DNA from 2 places in the Pseudomonas sp. SB113 genome. Region 1 is predicted to be linked to the other one. Evidence: predicted binding sites of a transcription regulator. Region 1 holds the regulator's gene; the other holds the start of a gene.
The links. Region 1 encodes FliA, which starts transcription of late flagellar genes. Its sites were predicted from a motif close to CTAAAGTTTNNNNNNNNNNNGCCGNTAA; they were not measured.
Positions count from the first base shown of each region.

Region 2: a site for FliA is predicted at 3,412-3,439, ahead of AB1462_RS28680 (methyl-accepting chemotaxis protein). Genes of this name have one in related genera too.

Region 1 is NZ_JBFMHW010000007.1:160,153-168,972, reverse strand. Features, by position in the region: gene AB1462_RS11845 (chemotaxis protein CheA) at 1-550, opposite strand, end outside; gene AB1462_RS11840 (protein phosphatase CheZ) at 562-1,350, opposite strand; gene AB1462_RS11835 (chemotaxis response regulator CheY) at 1,369-1,743, opposite strand; gene fliA (RNA polymerase sigma factor FliA) at 1,915-2,655, opposite strand; gene fleN (flagellar synthesis regulator FleN) at 2,652-3,485, opposite strand; gene flhF (flagellar biosynthesis protein FlhF) at 3,591-4,907, opposite strand; gene flhA (flagellar biosynthesis protein FlhA) at 4,920-7,049, opposite strand; gene AB1462_RS11810 (cold-shock protein) at 7,284-7,487, opposite strand; gene flhB (flagellar biosynthesis protein FlhB) at 7,866-8,820, opposite strand, start outside.
Region 2 is NZ_JBFMHW010000034.1:43,359-50,179, forward strand. Features, by position in the region: gene AB1462_RS28665 (chemotaxis protein CheA) at 1-1,421, opposite strand, end outside; gene AB1462_RS28670 (lipid asymmetry maintenance protein MlaB) at 1,463-1,750, opposite strand; gene AB1462_RS28675 (response regulator) at 1,774-2,142, opposite strand; gene AB1462_RS28680 (methyl-accepting chemotaxis protein) at 2,152-3,366, opposite strand; gene AB1462_RS28685 (ABC transporter substrate-binding protein) at 4,582-6,324, opposite strand; gene AB1462_RS28690 (DUF2160 domain-containing protein) at 6,357-6,629, opposite strand; gene AB1462_RS28695 (carbohydrate ABC transporter permease) at 6,640-6,821, opposite strand, start outside.

The DNA of each region.
Region 1 (8,820 bases):
TCGGCGCGGCAGCCGGGGCAACGGCTGCCGGCGCTTCGGCCTCGGCCTTGACGGCGCTGAGGGAGCTGAGCAGTTGCTCGAACTCGCTGTCCGTCACATCCGCTTCAGGCTCCGCCACCGGTTCCGGTGCGGCTTCGACCACCGGCGCTGCCGAGGTGTCGGCCGGCTCTGCGTAGCGCGCCAGGGCGGCCAGCAGTTCCGGAGTGGCTGCGGTGATCGGGGCACGCTCGCGAACTTCGCTGAACATGCCGTTGACCGCATCCAGTGCTTCGAGAATCACGTCCATCAACTCCGAATCAACGTGACGCTCACCCTTGCGCAGGATGTCGAACACGTTCTCGGCGATGTGGCAGCACTCCACCAGCTCATGGAGCTGGAGGAAGCCGGCGCCCCCTTTTACAGTATGAAAACCGCGAAAAATTGCATTGAGCAGGTTCGCATCATCCGGGCGGCTTTCCAGCTCGACCAGTTGTTCGGACAGTTGCTCTAAAATTTCGCCGGCCTCTACAAGGAAATCCTGAAGGATCTCTTCATCGGCGCCGAAGCTCATGTGGGTGCTCCTTAGAAGCCTAAACTGGATAACAGGTCATCTACGTCATCCTGACCTGACACAACGTCTTCACGTTTATCGGCATGAATCTGCGGACCTTCACCCTTGGCGAGATGTTTTTGTGGATCTTTTTCAGAGAGGATCGCTTCGCGGTCATGTTCGATGCCGGCAAAACGGTCGACCTGGCCGGCCATGAGTACCAATTTGAGCAGGTTGCTTTCCACTTCGGTGACCAACTGGGTCACACGCTTGATCACCTGACCGGTCAGGTCCTGGTAATCCTGGGCGAGCAGAATGTCATTGAGGTTGCTGGAAACCGTGCGGTTTTCCTGCTCGCTGCGTGACAAAAACCCTTCAACCCGACGGGCCAGCTCACGAAACTCTTCTGCACCGACTTCACGGCGCATGAAGCGGCCCCAGTCAACGCTCAGGGCCTGGGCTTCCGTGGCCATGCCGTTAACCAGAGGCGTGGCGTTTTCCACCAGGTCCATGGTGCGGTTGGCCGCCGCCTCGGTCAGCCTGACCACATAGGACAGGCGTTCGGTGGCGTCGGTGATCTGCGAAATCTCTTCGGCCTGGGGCATGTGCGGGTCAATCTGGAAATTGACGATCGCACTGTGCAGCTCGCGTGTGAGCTTGCCCACTTCCTGGTACAGGCCGCGGTCACGGGTCTGGTTAAGCTCATGGATTAACTGCACAGCGTCGCCGAAATGGCCTTTTTCAAGGCTGTCGACCAACTGGTGAGCATGCTTTTTCAGGGTCGACTCAAAGTCGCCCTGTGACGTTTCTTTATGCTCCATAGCTCCCCCGCGATGGCATTAGCCGTGGATGCGTTCGAAGATCTTTTCGATCTTCTCTTTCAAGGCCTGTGCAGTGAATGGTTTGACTACGTAACCGTTGACCCCGGCCTGGGCGGCTTCGATGATCTGTTCACGCTTGGCTTCGGCGGTCACCATCAACACGGGGAGGCTGCGCAATTTTTCGTCGGCACGCACGTGGCGCAACAAGTCGATACCGGTCATGCCCGGCATGTTCCAGTCCGTTACCAGAAAGTCGATGCTCCCGCTGTTGAGGATCGGAATCGCCGTAAGGCCGTCATCCGCCTCGACCGTGTTTGTGAACCCAAGGTCACGCAACAGGTTTTTTATGATCCGCCGCATCGTTGAGAAGTCATCAACGATGAGGATTTTCATGTTCTTGTCCAATTCGACCTCCAAGCAGTCTTAAACGCGCCCAGCACCTGGACGCGCCATTTCAATCAACAGGCATTACACAAAAAGGACTGCCGGGGGCACCACGGCCCGAGCCCGCGAAGGCCTATCACCTTCGCGGTATCGCGTTGCAATGCTCCCCCACACTGCCTGTCAGCGCGCTCGCCACTCTCCCAAACGCCCCCGCAAGCGGGCGGCGCACTGGCTGTGCAACTGGCTGACACGCGATTCGCTGACCCCCAGGACCTCACCGATTTCCTTGAGGTTCAGCTCTTCGTCGTAGTACAGCGCCAACACCAACCGCTCGCGCTCCGGCAAGTTGGCAATGGCGTCCGCCAACGCCCCCTGGAAACGCTCATCTTCCAGGTCACGCGACGGCTCCATATGAGCGCTCGCGCCGTCCTCATGCAGCCCTTCGTGTTCGCCGTCCTGCAACAGGTCGTCGAAACTGAACAGGCGGCTGCCCAAGGTATCGTTCAAAATCCCGTAATAATCGTCGAGACTCAATTGGAGTTCGGCCGCAACTTCGTGATCTTTAGCGTCGCGACCGGTTTTTGCTTCAATTGCACGAATTGCGTCACTGACCATGCGGGTATTTCGGTGCACCGAACGCGGCGCCCAGTCACCCTTGCGCACCTCGTCGAGCATCGCGCCACGGATGCGGATCCCCGCATAAGTCTCGAAGCTCGCGCCCTTGCTCGCGTCGTACTTGGTCGACACTTCGAGCAGGCCGATCATGCCCGCCTGGATCAGGTCTTCGACCTGGACGCTGGCGGGCAGGCGTGCCAACAGGTGATAGGCAATGCGCTTGACCAGCGGCGCATAGCGCTCGATCAATTCGCCCTGGCTGTCACGGGCAGATTTCTTGTACACGTTATAGCCGTTCGCTGTCATAGCACCGGTCCCGCACTCGTCTGATGCACCAATCGCTCGACGAAAAACTCCAGATGCCCCCGAGGGTTGGCGGGCAACGGCCAGGTATCGACCTTCTGGGCAATAGCCTTGAACGCCAATGCGCATTTGGAACGAGGGAACGCTTCGTAGACTGCACGCTGCTTTTGCACAGCCTTGCGCACACACTCGTCGTAAGGAACCGCACCGACGTATTGTAAGGCGACATCGAGAAAGCGATCCGTGACCTTGGTCAACTTGGCGAACAGGTTGCGACCTTCCTGCGGGCTCTGGGCCATGTTGGCCAAGACGCGGAAGCGGTTCATGCCGTAGTCACGGTTAAGCAGTTTGATCAGGGCGTAGGCGTCGGTGATCGAGGTGGGTTCATCGCAGACCACCAGCAAGACTTCCTGCGCCGCGCGCACGAAGCTGACCACGGACTCGCCGATCCCGGCGGCGGTGTCGATCACCAGCACGTCGAGGTTGTCGCCGATGTCACTGAATGCCTGGATCAGGCCGGCATGCTGCGCCGGGCTCAGGTGCACCATGCTCTGGGTGCCGGAGGCGGCCGGCACGATGCGGATCCCGCCAGGGCCCTGGAGCAGCACGTCGCGCAGCTCACAGCGCCCCTCGATCACATCGGCAAGCGTGTGTTTGGGCGTCAGCCCCAGCAGAACGTCGACGTTCGCCAGCCCCAGGTCAGCATCCAGCAGCATGACGCGACGGCCAAGCTCTGCCAGGGCCAGGGACAAATTCACTGACACGTTAGTTTTCCCGACGCCACCTTTGCCGCCGGTCACCGCGATCACCTGTACGGGATGCATGCTGCCCATTTTATTTCTTTACCTTGTCTTGCTTAGACGCAGGCTACATGGCTTGGCCGCGTGAATCGCTTGCAGACCATCGATGTAGGTACATTTCACGGTGTTCATCACGCCTCAACCCACCCGTTTTGCCGGGTTGTGATAGAGGTCGGCGAACATGTCGGCCATCGCTTCCTCGCTAGGCTCTTCTTGCATTTGCACGCTGACGGCGCGGCTGACCAACTGATGACGGCGCGGCAGATGCAAATCATCCGGGATCCGCGGCCCGTCGGTCAGGTAGGCAACCGGTAGTTCATGGCTGATAGCCAGGCTCAACACTTCGCCCAGGCTGGCGGTTTCATCCAGTTTAGTCAGGATGCAACCGGCCAAACCGCAACGCTTGTAGCTGTGGTACGCAGCGGTAAGAACCTGTTTCTGGCTGGTGGTTGCAAGCACCAGGTAATTTTTCGACTTGATGCCACGCCCGGCCAGGCTTTCCAGCTGCATGCGCAATGCCGGATCGCTGGCTTGCAGGCCAGCGGTGTCGATCAGCACTACGCGTTTGCGCAGCAACGGGTCGAGCGCGTTGGCCAGGGATTGGCCCGGGTCGACGTGGGTGACCGGCACATTGAGGATACGGCCCAAGGTCTTGAGCTGTTCCTGGGCGCCGATGCGGTAGCTGTCCATGCTCACCAGCGCGATGTTATTCGCGCCGTACTTGAGCACATAGCGCGCCGCCAGCTTGGCGAGGGTGGTGGTCTTGCCCATGCCGGCAGGGCCGACCATGGCGATCACACCGCCCTCTTCCAGGGGTTCGATTTCCGGGGTGGCGATCATCCGCGCCAGGTGGGCCAGCAACATGCGCCAGGCCTGGCGAGGCTCTTCGATTTCGGTGGTCAGGGCCAGCAGGTCACGGGACAGCGGGCCGGACAGGCCAATGCGTTGCAGGCGGCGCCAGAGGTTGGCCTGGTGCGGTTTGCTGCCTTGCAGCTGGGTCCAGGCCAGCGAGCCCAGCTGCACTTCCAGCAGCTCGCGCAGGCCGTTGAGTTCAAAACGCATCGAGTCGAATACACGCTGATCGACTGCGGCGGCCGGGGCTGGCGCGGCAGGACGCGGCGGTTCGATGAACGTTGGCTCAACCAGCGGTTCGGCGGCGGTCAGCGGCAGGCCGGCGAACAATTGGCGGTTGGTGGTGGCATCGCTGTCGCCACGCATGCTCAGTTCGGCCTGGGCCGAGACGATGCGCGAAGCGGTCTTGCGCAGTTCGTCTTCGAGTTCCATGTTCGGCACACGCGGCGCCAATGCCGAGGGGGTGTAATCCAGGGCAGCCGTCAGCTCGACACCGCCGGCAATACGACGGTTACCGATAATCGCAGCATCGGCACCCAGCTCATCGCGGACCAGTTTCATGGCCTGACGCATATCGGCGGCGAAAAAACGCTTAACTTGCATAACCCACTACCCTCAGCCGTTGGGCCCTACTGTCGCGACGATAGTCACTTGCTTGTTGTCAGGAATTTCCTGATAAGCCAAAACGTGCAAATTCGGTACTGCCAGACGTCCAAACCGCGACAACATCGCCCGGACCGGGCCTGCCACCAGCAGAATCACCGGTTGGCCCTGCATTTCCTGGCGCTGTGCGGCGTCGATCAACGAACGCTGCAGTTTCTCAGCCATGCTTGGCTCCAGCAGAACGCCCTCTTCCTGGCCTTGTCCTGCCTTCTGAATACTATTGAGCAATATCTGTTCCAACCTTGGTTCCAAGGTGATCACAGGCAGCTCGGAGTCAAGCCCTACAATGCTTTGCACGATTGCGCGGGACAATCCGACACGCACCGCCGCCACCAGCGCGGCAGTATCTTGACTCTTGGCGGCATTGTTGGCGATGGCCTCGGCAATGCTGCGAATGTCGCGTACGGGCACCTGTTCGGCCAGCAGCGCCTGCAGCACCTTGAGCAGTTGCGACAACGACAGCACGCCCGGCACCAGCTCTTCTGCCAGTTTTGGCGAAGCCTTGCCCAGCAAGCCCATCAATTGCTGGACTTCTTCGTGGCCGATCAGCTCGTGGGAGTGCTTGTACAGAATCTGATTGAGGTGAGTGGCAACCACGGTACTGGCGTCCACCACGGTGTAGCCCAGGGACTGCGCCTGGCTGCGCTGGCTGATTTCGATCCACACCGCGTCCAGGCCAAAAGCCGGATCTTTGGCGGTAATGCCGTTGAGGCTGCCGAATACCTGGCCGGGGTTGATTGCCAGCTCGCGGTCCGGGTAGATCTCGGCTTCGGCCAGGATCACGCCCATCAGGGTCAGGCGGTAGGCACTGGGTGCCAGGTCGAGGTTGTCGCGGATATGCACGGTGGGCATCAGGAAGCCCAGGTCCTGGGACAGCTTCTTGCGCACGCCCTTGATCCGCGCGAGCAACTGGCCACCCTGGTTGCGGTCGACCAGCGGAATCAAGCGGTAGCCGACTTCCAGGCCAATCATGTCGATTGGCGTCACGTCGTCCCAGCCCAACTCCTTGGTTTCCTGGGCGCGGGCCGGCGATGGCAACAGTTCCTGCTGGCGCGCAACTTCTTGCAGGGCTTGGACCTTGACCGCGTTTTGCTTCTTCCAGAACAGGTAGGCACCACCGCCCGCCATGGCCGCCATGCTCAGGAACGACACATGGGGCATGCCAGGCACGATCCCCATGATCGCCATGATGCCCGCCGCCACGGCCAGCGCCTTGGGCGAAGCAAACATCTGGCGGCTGATTTGCTTGCCCATGTCTTCGGAGCCCGACGCACGGGTCACCATGATGGCGGCAGCTGTAGATAACAACAGTGATGGCAATTGCGCCACTAAACCGTCACCGATGGTCAGCAAGGCGTACACCTTGCCCGCATCGCCGAAGGTCATGCCGTGCTGGAAGATACCGACCGCCATGCCGCCGATCAGGTTGATGAACAGGATCAGCAGGCCGGCGATGGCGTCACCGCGCACGAATTTGCTGGCACCGTCCATGGAACCGTAGAACTCGGCTTCCTGGGCGACTTCCAAACGGCGGGTCTTGGCCTGGTTCTGGTCGATCAGGCCGGCGTTGAGGTCGGCGTCGATAGCCATCTGCTTGCCGGGCATCGCGTCGAGGGTAAAACGTGCGCTCACCTCGGAAATCCGCCCGGCGCCCTTGGTTACCACGACAAAGTTGATGATCATCAGGATGGCGAACACCACGATACCGACCACGTAGTTACCGCCGATCACCACCTCACCGAAGGCCTGGATCACCTTACCGGCAGCCGCGTGGCCATCTTGACCGTGGAGCATTACCACTCGGGTGGACGCCACGTTCAGCGCGAGCCGCAGCAGGGTCGCCACCAGCAGAATCGTCGGGAATACCGCGAAATCCAGCGGCCGCAGGGCGTAGACACACACCAGCAGCACCACGACGGAGAGGGCGATGTTGAAAGTGAAGAACACGTCCAACAAGAACGGCGGCATCGGCAACATCATCATTGCCAGCATGACCAGCAACAACAACGGCACACCCAGATTGCCCCGCGAGAGGTCAGTCAGGGTGCCACGGGCCGTGCTGAACATTTGAGAGCGATCCACCACCGGTATTCCTCGTTTCCTTGAAGCAAACTTTTGACGCCGGAAGGCGTCCTGGAGGCGGTATTGCAAGAAGCCTTCCAACTTTGCTTTTGAGGGTGTGGATCGCTACAGGCGCCCAGGTTTTATTGGATGTACACGAAGCAAATGTGGGAGGGGGCTTGCCCCTTCCCACATTTGCTTCGGTGCAGGGGTGGCGCAGAGAGGGAAACATTCAAACGACCCAAACTGCTTTTTCTATAGGGCTTTTACGTTCTCGGCCTGGGGCCCTTTTTGGCCCTGGGTGACGCCAAACTCAACTTTTTGCCCTTCTAAAAGGGCCTTGAACCCGTCCCCAATGATCGCTGAATAGTGGACAAAAATATCCCCACTACCATCGTCGGGCGTAATAAAACCAAAACCCTTCTCCGCGTTAAACCACTTCACAGTACCCGTTGCCATTGCCGTTCTCCGAACACTTCAATTACGGACCTGCACAGGTGTCGTCAGATCAGTTTGACGTCGCATGCATAGATGCCATCCGGTCGATGAATCATCCGAAACGACACTTTCCGGCCCTCCAAAAGCATGTATCCACCCGAACTGCGCAGATCTACTGACACGTCATCCCCACCATCATCCGGCGCAATCGAGCCTTTACCGGTCTGTGGGTCATAAGCTTTGACTCTGCCTATAAACAACTGCATCACCTCACTTCCCGCGTCCTGTTGCGCAGTGCCTGAAGCAATAGAACCGAGAAAAGGTGATGCTGGCTACTGTCAAAGTTGACAGGTAGAGGGGATTTTTCGACGAGCGGCAGCACTGTAATTGCGTTAAAGATCAGGAATCGCGGCGCAATTCCGGCGGAATCGGCAAGTCCTTGAGGGGATCAGGGCGTTTGCCCTTGCCCGCGCGGTATTGGCGAATCTGATAGACATACGCCAACACCTGGGCCACGGCCAGGTACAACCCTGCGGGGATTTCCTGGTCGAGGTCGGTGGAGTAGAAGATCGACCGCGCCAGTTCCGGTGACTCCAGCAACAGGATGTCGTGGGCCACCGCAATTTCACGGATTTTCAGGGCAGTGAAGTCGCTGCCCTTGGCCAGCAACATCGGTGCGCCGCCCTTCTCCGGGTCGTATTTGAGCGCCACGGCGTAGTGGGTCGGGTTGGTGATGACGACATCGGCGTCGGGCACCGAAGCCATCATCTTGCGCTGGGACATTTCCCGCTGCAGTTGGCGGATGCGTTGCTTGACCTCGGGACGGCCTTCCTGGTCCTTGTGCTCGTCGCGCACTTCCTGCTTGGTCATCAGCAGTTTCTTGTGGCTTTCCCACAGCTGGATCGGCGCATCCACCGCCGCAATGATGATCAGCCCGGCGGCCATCCACAGCGCACTCCAGCCCACCACCTGCACGCTGTGGATGATGGCCGACTCCAGCGGCTCGTGGGCAATAAGCAGCAAGTCGTCGATGTCGGACGACAACACCATCAGCGCGACAAACAGAATCAGGATGAACTTGGCCAGGGCCTTGAGCAGCTCCACCAGGGCCTTGGCGGAAAACATGCGCTTGAGCCCTGCCCCGGGGTTCATGCGGCTGAACTTGGGCGCCATGCTGCCGGCGGCGAACAGCCAGCCACCGAGGGCGACCGGACCGATCAGCGCGGCCAGCAGCAAGGTGATCAAGATGGGCTGCACCGCCAATATTGCGATTTTGCCCGAGTGCAGCAGGTATTGGCCCATGGAGCCGGGGTTGAGCAACACATCGCGCGGCAAGGTGAAGTTGTGCTTCATC
Region 2 (6,821 bases), on a different contig from region 1:
TCGAAGATCAGGTTATAGATCTCCTGGTCGGTGAGCACCGCGCCGCTGGCCACCAGCCCGCGTTCCTGGGCCTTTTGCAGGATGCGTTCGCGGTTGAGCCCGGCGCCGTCGTCGGCGATCTCGATGACGATGCTCCCCGAGTCATGGTAGGCATTGAGACTCAGATGGCCCTTGGCCGACTTGCCGGCCGCACGCCGCGCATCGGCGCTTTCGATACCGTGGTCCATGGCGTTGCGCAGCAGGTGCATCAGCGGATCGCCGATCTTCTCGACCACGGTCTTGTCCAGTTCGGTTTCCGCGCCGCTGATGATCAGTTCGATGTCCTTGCCCAGCTCCTGACTGATATCGCGCACCACGCGGCGGAAGCGGTTGAACGTGTCGCCGATGGGGATCATGCGCAAATGCAGGGCGCCATCGAGGATCTCTTCGACCAGCCCCGATACCGTCGAGGCGGCCTCTTGCAAGGGGTCGTTGTTACTGGAACGGGCCAGCAGGTTCGCGCCGGCGCTGGCGATGACCAGCTCGCCGACCAGGTTGATCAACTCGTCGAGCTTGTCGGCGTTGACGCGCACGTAATTGCCGTCGCGATTTTTCGCCTCGCTGGCTGCCGGACGCTGCGGTGCGGCGCTCACAAGGCCGGGCTCTGCCTGCGTGCCCCGGTCGTCAGCCATGGCCGCCGTGTTGTCGGGCGTTTCGTCGACAGCACTGATGTGCACTTCACAGTCGTCACGCACGAAGTCGAACACTTCGTTGAGGGTGGCGTGGCTGGCCGTGGAGCGCAGCTCGATCTCGAACCCCAGGTAGCAGCTTTCCGGGTCCCAGCTGTCGATTGGCGGGATGCTATCGGTCAGGGTGAGGACCTGCATCACCTGCCCCAAGGTCTCGAGGTAGCGCAGGAATGACAGTGGGTCCATGCCATTACGGAACACGTCCACGCCGAAGCGCAGGGAGATGTGCCAGAGCACTTCGACCGCCGCGTCGTCGGCCACCTCGACGGTTTCGACGCTGGCAGTGGCGGTTCGCATCGGCTGATAGGCACTCAGTGCCTCGCGCAATGCCTCACCGCGCTCCAGCGCGGCAGGCGTCGGCACCTCACCGCGGTTGGCGACCACTTCGACCAGTTCGAGCATGTGGTCGCCGCACTTGAGCAGCAGCGCGATCAATGCGGCGTCCACCGCCACATTGCCTTCGCGCAGGCGGTCAAGCACGTCTTCGACGATATGCGTGAACCCCACGATCGACGCCAGACCGAAAAGGCCCGCCGAACCCTTGATGGTGTGCGCGGCGCGGAAAATCGCGCCGATGGCATCCTGGTCGCCGGGCTCGCTTTCCAGTTGCAGCAGGGATTGCTCCATGGCCTGCAACAGCTCGCGCGCCTCTACGATAAATGTCTGCTGTGCCTGATCGAGATTGATGCTCACCGGGACTTTCCTTGTCGATCAAAAAACGTGGGAAGCGCTGACTATGAAGCCGCGCTGCGACACAGTTGGAGCGCCTGCATAACCACCTGGCTCTGGCCGGTCACGCTCAAGGCTGTACCGGCGATGCCGGCTTCACGCCCGATGACGGCGAGCAACTGCAGGCCGGCGCCATCCATTTCCGTGACCTGCGACAGGTCCAACTCCAGGCGGGGTGCCGCGCCTATCTGCGGCAGCAACGCACCCGCCAGTTCCGCTACGGTGTAGATCGTAAGCTCGCCGTCAATGCACACGCGGGCAGTGTCGTCGACTGTTTCAGTGCTTATCGGCATGGGAGCCTCCCTGGCGCCGGGGATCAGGGCAGGATCAGTTTAGACACCGCTGCCAACATCTGCGCCGGCTGGAACGGCTTGACCACCCACGCCTTGGCGCCGGCGGCCTGGCCCTCGGCCTTCTTCGACTCCTGGGATTCGGTGGTCAGCATGATGATCGGGGTGAACTTGTAGTTGGCCAGCTTCTTGACCTCCTTGACGAAGGTGATGCCGTCCATGTTGGGCATGTTCACGTCGCTGATGATCAGGTGCACTTTCTGCCCGGTCAGCTTACCCAGGGCATCCTTGCCGTCGCTGGCCTCGATAACGTCGTAACCGGCGCTTTTCAAGGCAATGCCGACCACCTGCCGCACGCTGCTGGAGTCGTCGACCACTAATACATTCTTCGCCATGATGTGCTCCTAAAAGAAAGTAATGTCTTGAGAATTCTGCTGCACGGCCGCTTCGCCACGATGGAGGCGCCGTTGCTCGTCGGTGGCATAGGTGGCTTCCATGCGCGCCAGCCATTGGCGGGCGTCGACGGCCACCGCCTGGTCCGGGGCCTGGCTGGCCTGCAGGAGGTGGTCATGCAGGGCGTGCATGTTGTCTCGCACGTGGCTGAGGATCTGGCTGACCCGGTCCTGGAACTGCAGGTTGACCAACACCTCAGTCATCTCATCCCGGATGCCGTAGCTTTCCTGCTTGAGCAGGTCAGCGGATTCGGCCAAACGCCCGGTGATGTTCTGGAAGCGTTCGAGCACCACTTGAATACTGTTTTCGGACTCGGCCACTGAATGACTGTCCTGGTCGGCATTGCTGGACGCGGCCTGCACCAATTGAGTAATGGCGTTATTGATGATGTCGACCTTGGCCGACATCTGCTGGCCGGTTTCACTGGATTTGCTCGACAGGCTGCGCACCGCATCGGCCACCACCGCGAAGCCGCGCCCGGCCTCACCGGCCCGCGCCGCCTCGATGGCTGCGTTGAGGGCCAGCAGGTTGGTTTGTGCGGCAATCGCCGCCACATCGGCGGCCATGGTGCGCAGTTCGCCGGTGTAGGCGGTAAGGCTGCGGACCTGGGCCAGGGTCTGGTCACGGCTGGTTTGAGTGGCCTTGAGCGAATTGATCACCTGGCTCAGCTCGCTGTCACTGCGGGCCAGCACCTCGAGCGCGCCGTCGGCGGCCTGCCCATCCAGTTCGCCGGCCGCGTGCTGCGAGGCTTGTACCGTTTCCTGCAATCGTGCGGCGATCCCGGTGAAACGGTTGGCCAGGCTCACAATCGCTTCTTCGGTCTGATGCCGCGAGCTTTCCACCTGCTTGGCCCAGATCGGCATGGCGCCCAGCAATACCTCATCGAGCTGTGCACGAGAGGCCATGCCGTTGTGCGCCGCGTCCACCTCTGACTGATCCGCCTGCGCCCGCGCAATCGCTCGCAGCATGGCGTTGCGCTGCGAACCCGCGCTCCAGGCACAGGCACCGATGCCGATCAGCACCAGTACTGTGCAGGCCAACAGATTGGCCGGCGAGGTTGATTGCACGAGTATCCACAAAACGGCAGGCACGACCGGGATCAAAGCGAACCAGCGAAAACGTGGATAAACGGGAAGAGGCATGCTGCTGGAATGGCGCTGGGGCATGAGTTCGATCCTTGAACGTTGTTGCGGATGTAGGTGACTTAGTTATTATCTGCTCGGTACCTCGCAACTTGAGGCGACTTAGGTGCCTTCCGTCTGGTTTATGACCGGTGGGTGACAGGCTTGGCAGTCCTGGAGCCTTGTTGCTGAAGGATCAGCGGTGGTTTACGGAACAGGGGGTTGTTGCAGCGCTGGCTAGCGAGTCTGTCTTTCAGGCTGAAAAATCTCGCTGTGGTGAGGGAGGTTGGTTCCGTGGCGGCCTTTGGGCCGACCATGTCGTTGGGTTTTATCGAGTACATATCCGTTGCTGCGGTAACGGCTGATATTGGTTCCGCCCTTACGGCGGGTCACTTTGGAAAAGAGCCCCAAAGTAACCAAAGGGCTCTTGCCCCACCACTCGGTACCTCGCCTAGGCTCGGTATGCCCGAACGAAGGCTTGAATCCGTGGGCCGCCGTCATGGGCCATCCTTGGCCCAGGACGGCTAACCCGGCGTCCTGCCGGGTTACCCACGGATTCAAGCCTGCGTTCGGCCAGCGTGGTTAACGGGGCGCCTAGGATCAAGATCAAAAGCCAGAGCAAAAGCAGAGCAAAAGCAGGCTGAGGTCTACCTGCTGGATGGAGATCCAAATGTGGGAGGGGCGGTGCGACGATTCGACTTGCCCCCGATGAGGGTGGGTCAGTGATACTTGGGTTGACTGACTCATCGCTATCGGGGGCAAGCCCCCTCCCACATTTTTAACCCAGTACACCAGACCCAACTCCGGTCGGCTCTAAGGCCGCCGCGCTTTGGCTTTTGATCTCAAATCGCCCCGTCAAACACGCTGGCCGAACGCAGGCTTTGGAGCGTGGGTAACCCGGCAGGACGCCGGGTTAGCCGCGCTGGGCCATGGATGGCCCATCGCGGCGGCCCACGCTCCAAAGCCGGAGTGAGGGCACACCGAGCCTAGGCGAGGTGCCGAGTGTTGGGGCGAAGACCTTTTGGTTACTTTTGGGTCTTTCCAAAAGTGACCCGCTGTAAGAGCGGAACCATAGGCAGCCGTTACCGCAGCAACGGATATGTACTCGGTCAAAGCCAACGACATGGTCGGCCCGAAGGCCTCCACGAGAGTAAGCTACCCATACTCAGGATTGCCTGACTAACGCGCGCAGCAGCTTTATGTTTGCAACAAAACAAAACGGCACCTGGGTGCCGTTTTGTGTTCCACGCCCGGGGACGTTTACTTACGCGCTGCCTCCCACTGCTTGAGCAGGTCGCCGTAGGCCACGGTTTCGCCTTTTGGTTTCTCGTTGGCCAGTTTCGGTTTCGGCGCGCCCGGCTGGTCGAACCAGTATTGCGCGTCACGCTCGGGGTTCATTTTCGGGCCGCATACCGGCTGCACCTTGGAGCGTTCCAGGCGCGTCATGATCGCGTCCTGCTCCTTGGCCAGGTTGTCGAGGGCCTGTTGCGGGGTTTTCTCGCCGCTGGCGGCGGCGGCGATGTTGCTCCACCACAGTTGCGCCAGGCGCGGGTAGTCCGGCACGTTGGTGCCGGTCGGGGTCCACTCGACCCGCGCCGGGCTGCGGTAGAACTCCACCAGGCCACCGAGTTTCGGCGCCATGTCGGTCATGGCCTGTGAGTTGATGTCGGACTCACGAATCGGCGTCAGGCCGACGATGGTTTTCTTCAGCGACACGGTTTTCGAGGTCACGAACTGCGCATACAGCCAGGCCGCGAGTTTCTGCTTCTCCGGCGTCGACTTGAGGAACGTCCAGGAACCCACGTCCTGATACCCCTTCTTCATGCCCTTTTCCCAATACGGCCCGACCGGCGACGGCGCCATGCGCCACTTCGGCGTGCCGTCGGCGTTCACCACCGGCAGGCCCGGCTTGGTCATATCGGCGGTAAACGCGGTGTACCAGAAGATCTGCTGGGCGATGTTGCCCTGGGACGGCACCGGGCCGGATTCGGAGAAGGTCATGCCCGCCGCTTCCGGTGGCGCGTAGGCTTTCATCCAGTCCACGTATTTCTGCGTGGCGAACACCGCGGCAGGGCCGTTGGTGTCACCGCCACGGGTCACGCTGGAGCCCACCGGGTGGCAGTCCTCCACGCGGATGCCCCACTCGTCCACCGGCAAACCGTTGGGCAGGCCCTTGTCGCCGCCACCGGCCATGGAGAACCAGGCATCGGTGAAACGCCAGCCCAGGGACGGGTCTTTCTTGCCGTAGTCCATGTGCCCATAGATGCGCTTGCCGTCGATTTCCTTGACGTCTTCACTGAAGAATTTGGCGATGTCTTCGTAGGCCGACCAGTTCACCGGCACGCCCAGCTCATAGCCGTATTTTTCCTTGAACTTGGCTTTCAGCTCCGGACGCTCGAACCAGTCGGCGCGGAACCAATAGAGGTTGGCGAATTGCTGGTCGGGCAGTTGGTAGACCTTGCCGTCCGGCGCGGTGGTGAAGGAGATGCCGATAAAGTCCTTGATATCCAGGGTGGGCGAGGTGAAGGCCTTGCCTTCGTTGGCCATCAGGTCGGTAATGGATTCGGTCTTGCCATAGCGAAAGTGCGTACCGATCAAGTCGGAATCGTTGACCCAGCCGTCATAGATATTCTTGTCGGACTGCATCTGGGTCTGCAGCTTCTCCACCACGTCGCCTTCCTGCAGCAGGTCGTGGGTCAGCTTGATGCCGGTGATTTCACTGAAGGCCTTGGCCAGCACCTTGGACTCGTACTCGTGGGTGGTGAGGGTTTCCGACACCACGTTGATCTTCATCCCACGAAACGGTTCCGCCGCCTTGATAAACCACTTCAACTCTTCGAGCTGCTGGGCTTCGGTGAGCGTGGACGGTTTGAACTCGCTGCCGATCCATTTTTTCGCGGCATCTTCGTACGCATCGGCCCAGGCCGTGGCGCTCAAACCGCTGAGGGCCAGTACGGCGGCCAATGAAATGCTATGTCGCAGCTTATTGTTTTTATTCAACATAGAGACCTCCTGGTTGTTTATTCATAAGGGCACTAGCCCCAACGCATCACACTCAACAGCCATACCAGGGAGAGCGCGGACGCTACCCAGATGCTCCAGTCGGTAACGCCGATCACCAGCAAATGCAGGTAGGCGCTGCCGAGAAGACCGATAAACAAGCGATCACCACGGGTGGTGCTGATCGGTAGCAAGCCGCGCCGAGGGATGCTCGGCGAGCGCAGCTCCCAGGTGGTCATGCCCGCCAGAATCAGGGCAATGCCGCCAAAGAACAGTGCAGTGGGGGTGGTCCAGGCCATCCATTCCATCATCGACTCCTCAGACCCGGCCCAGGGCAAAGCCCTTGGCCACGTGGTTGCGAACAAACCAGATCACCAGCATGCCGGGCAGGATGGTCAACACCCCCGCCGCTGCCAGCACGCCCCAATCGATCCCCGACGCCGACACCGTGCGGGTCATCACCGCCGCGATAGGCTTGGCGTTGACCGAGGTCAGGGTAC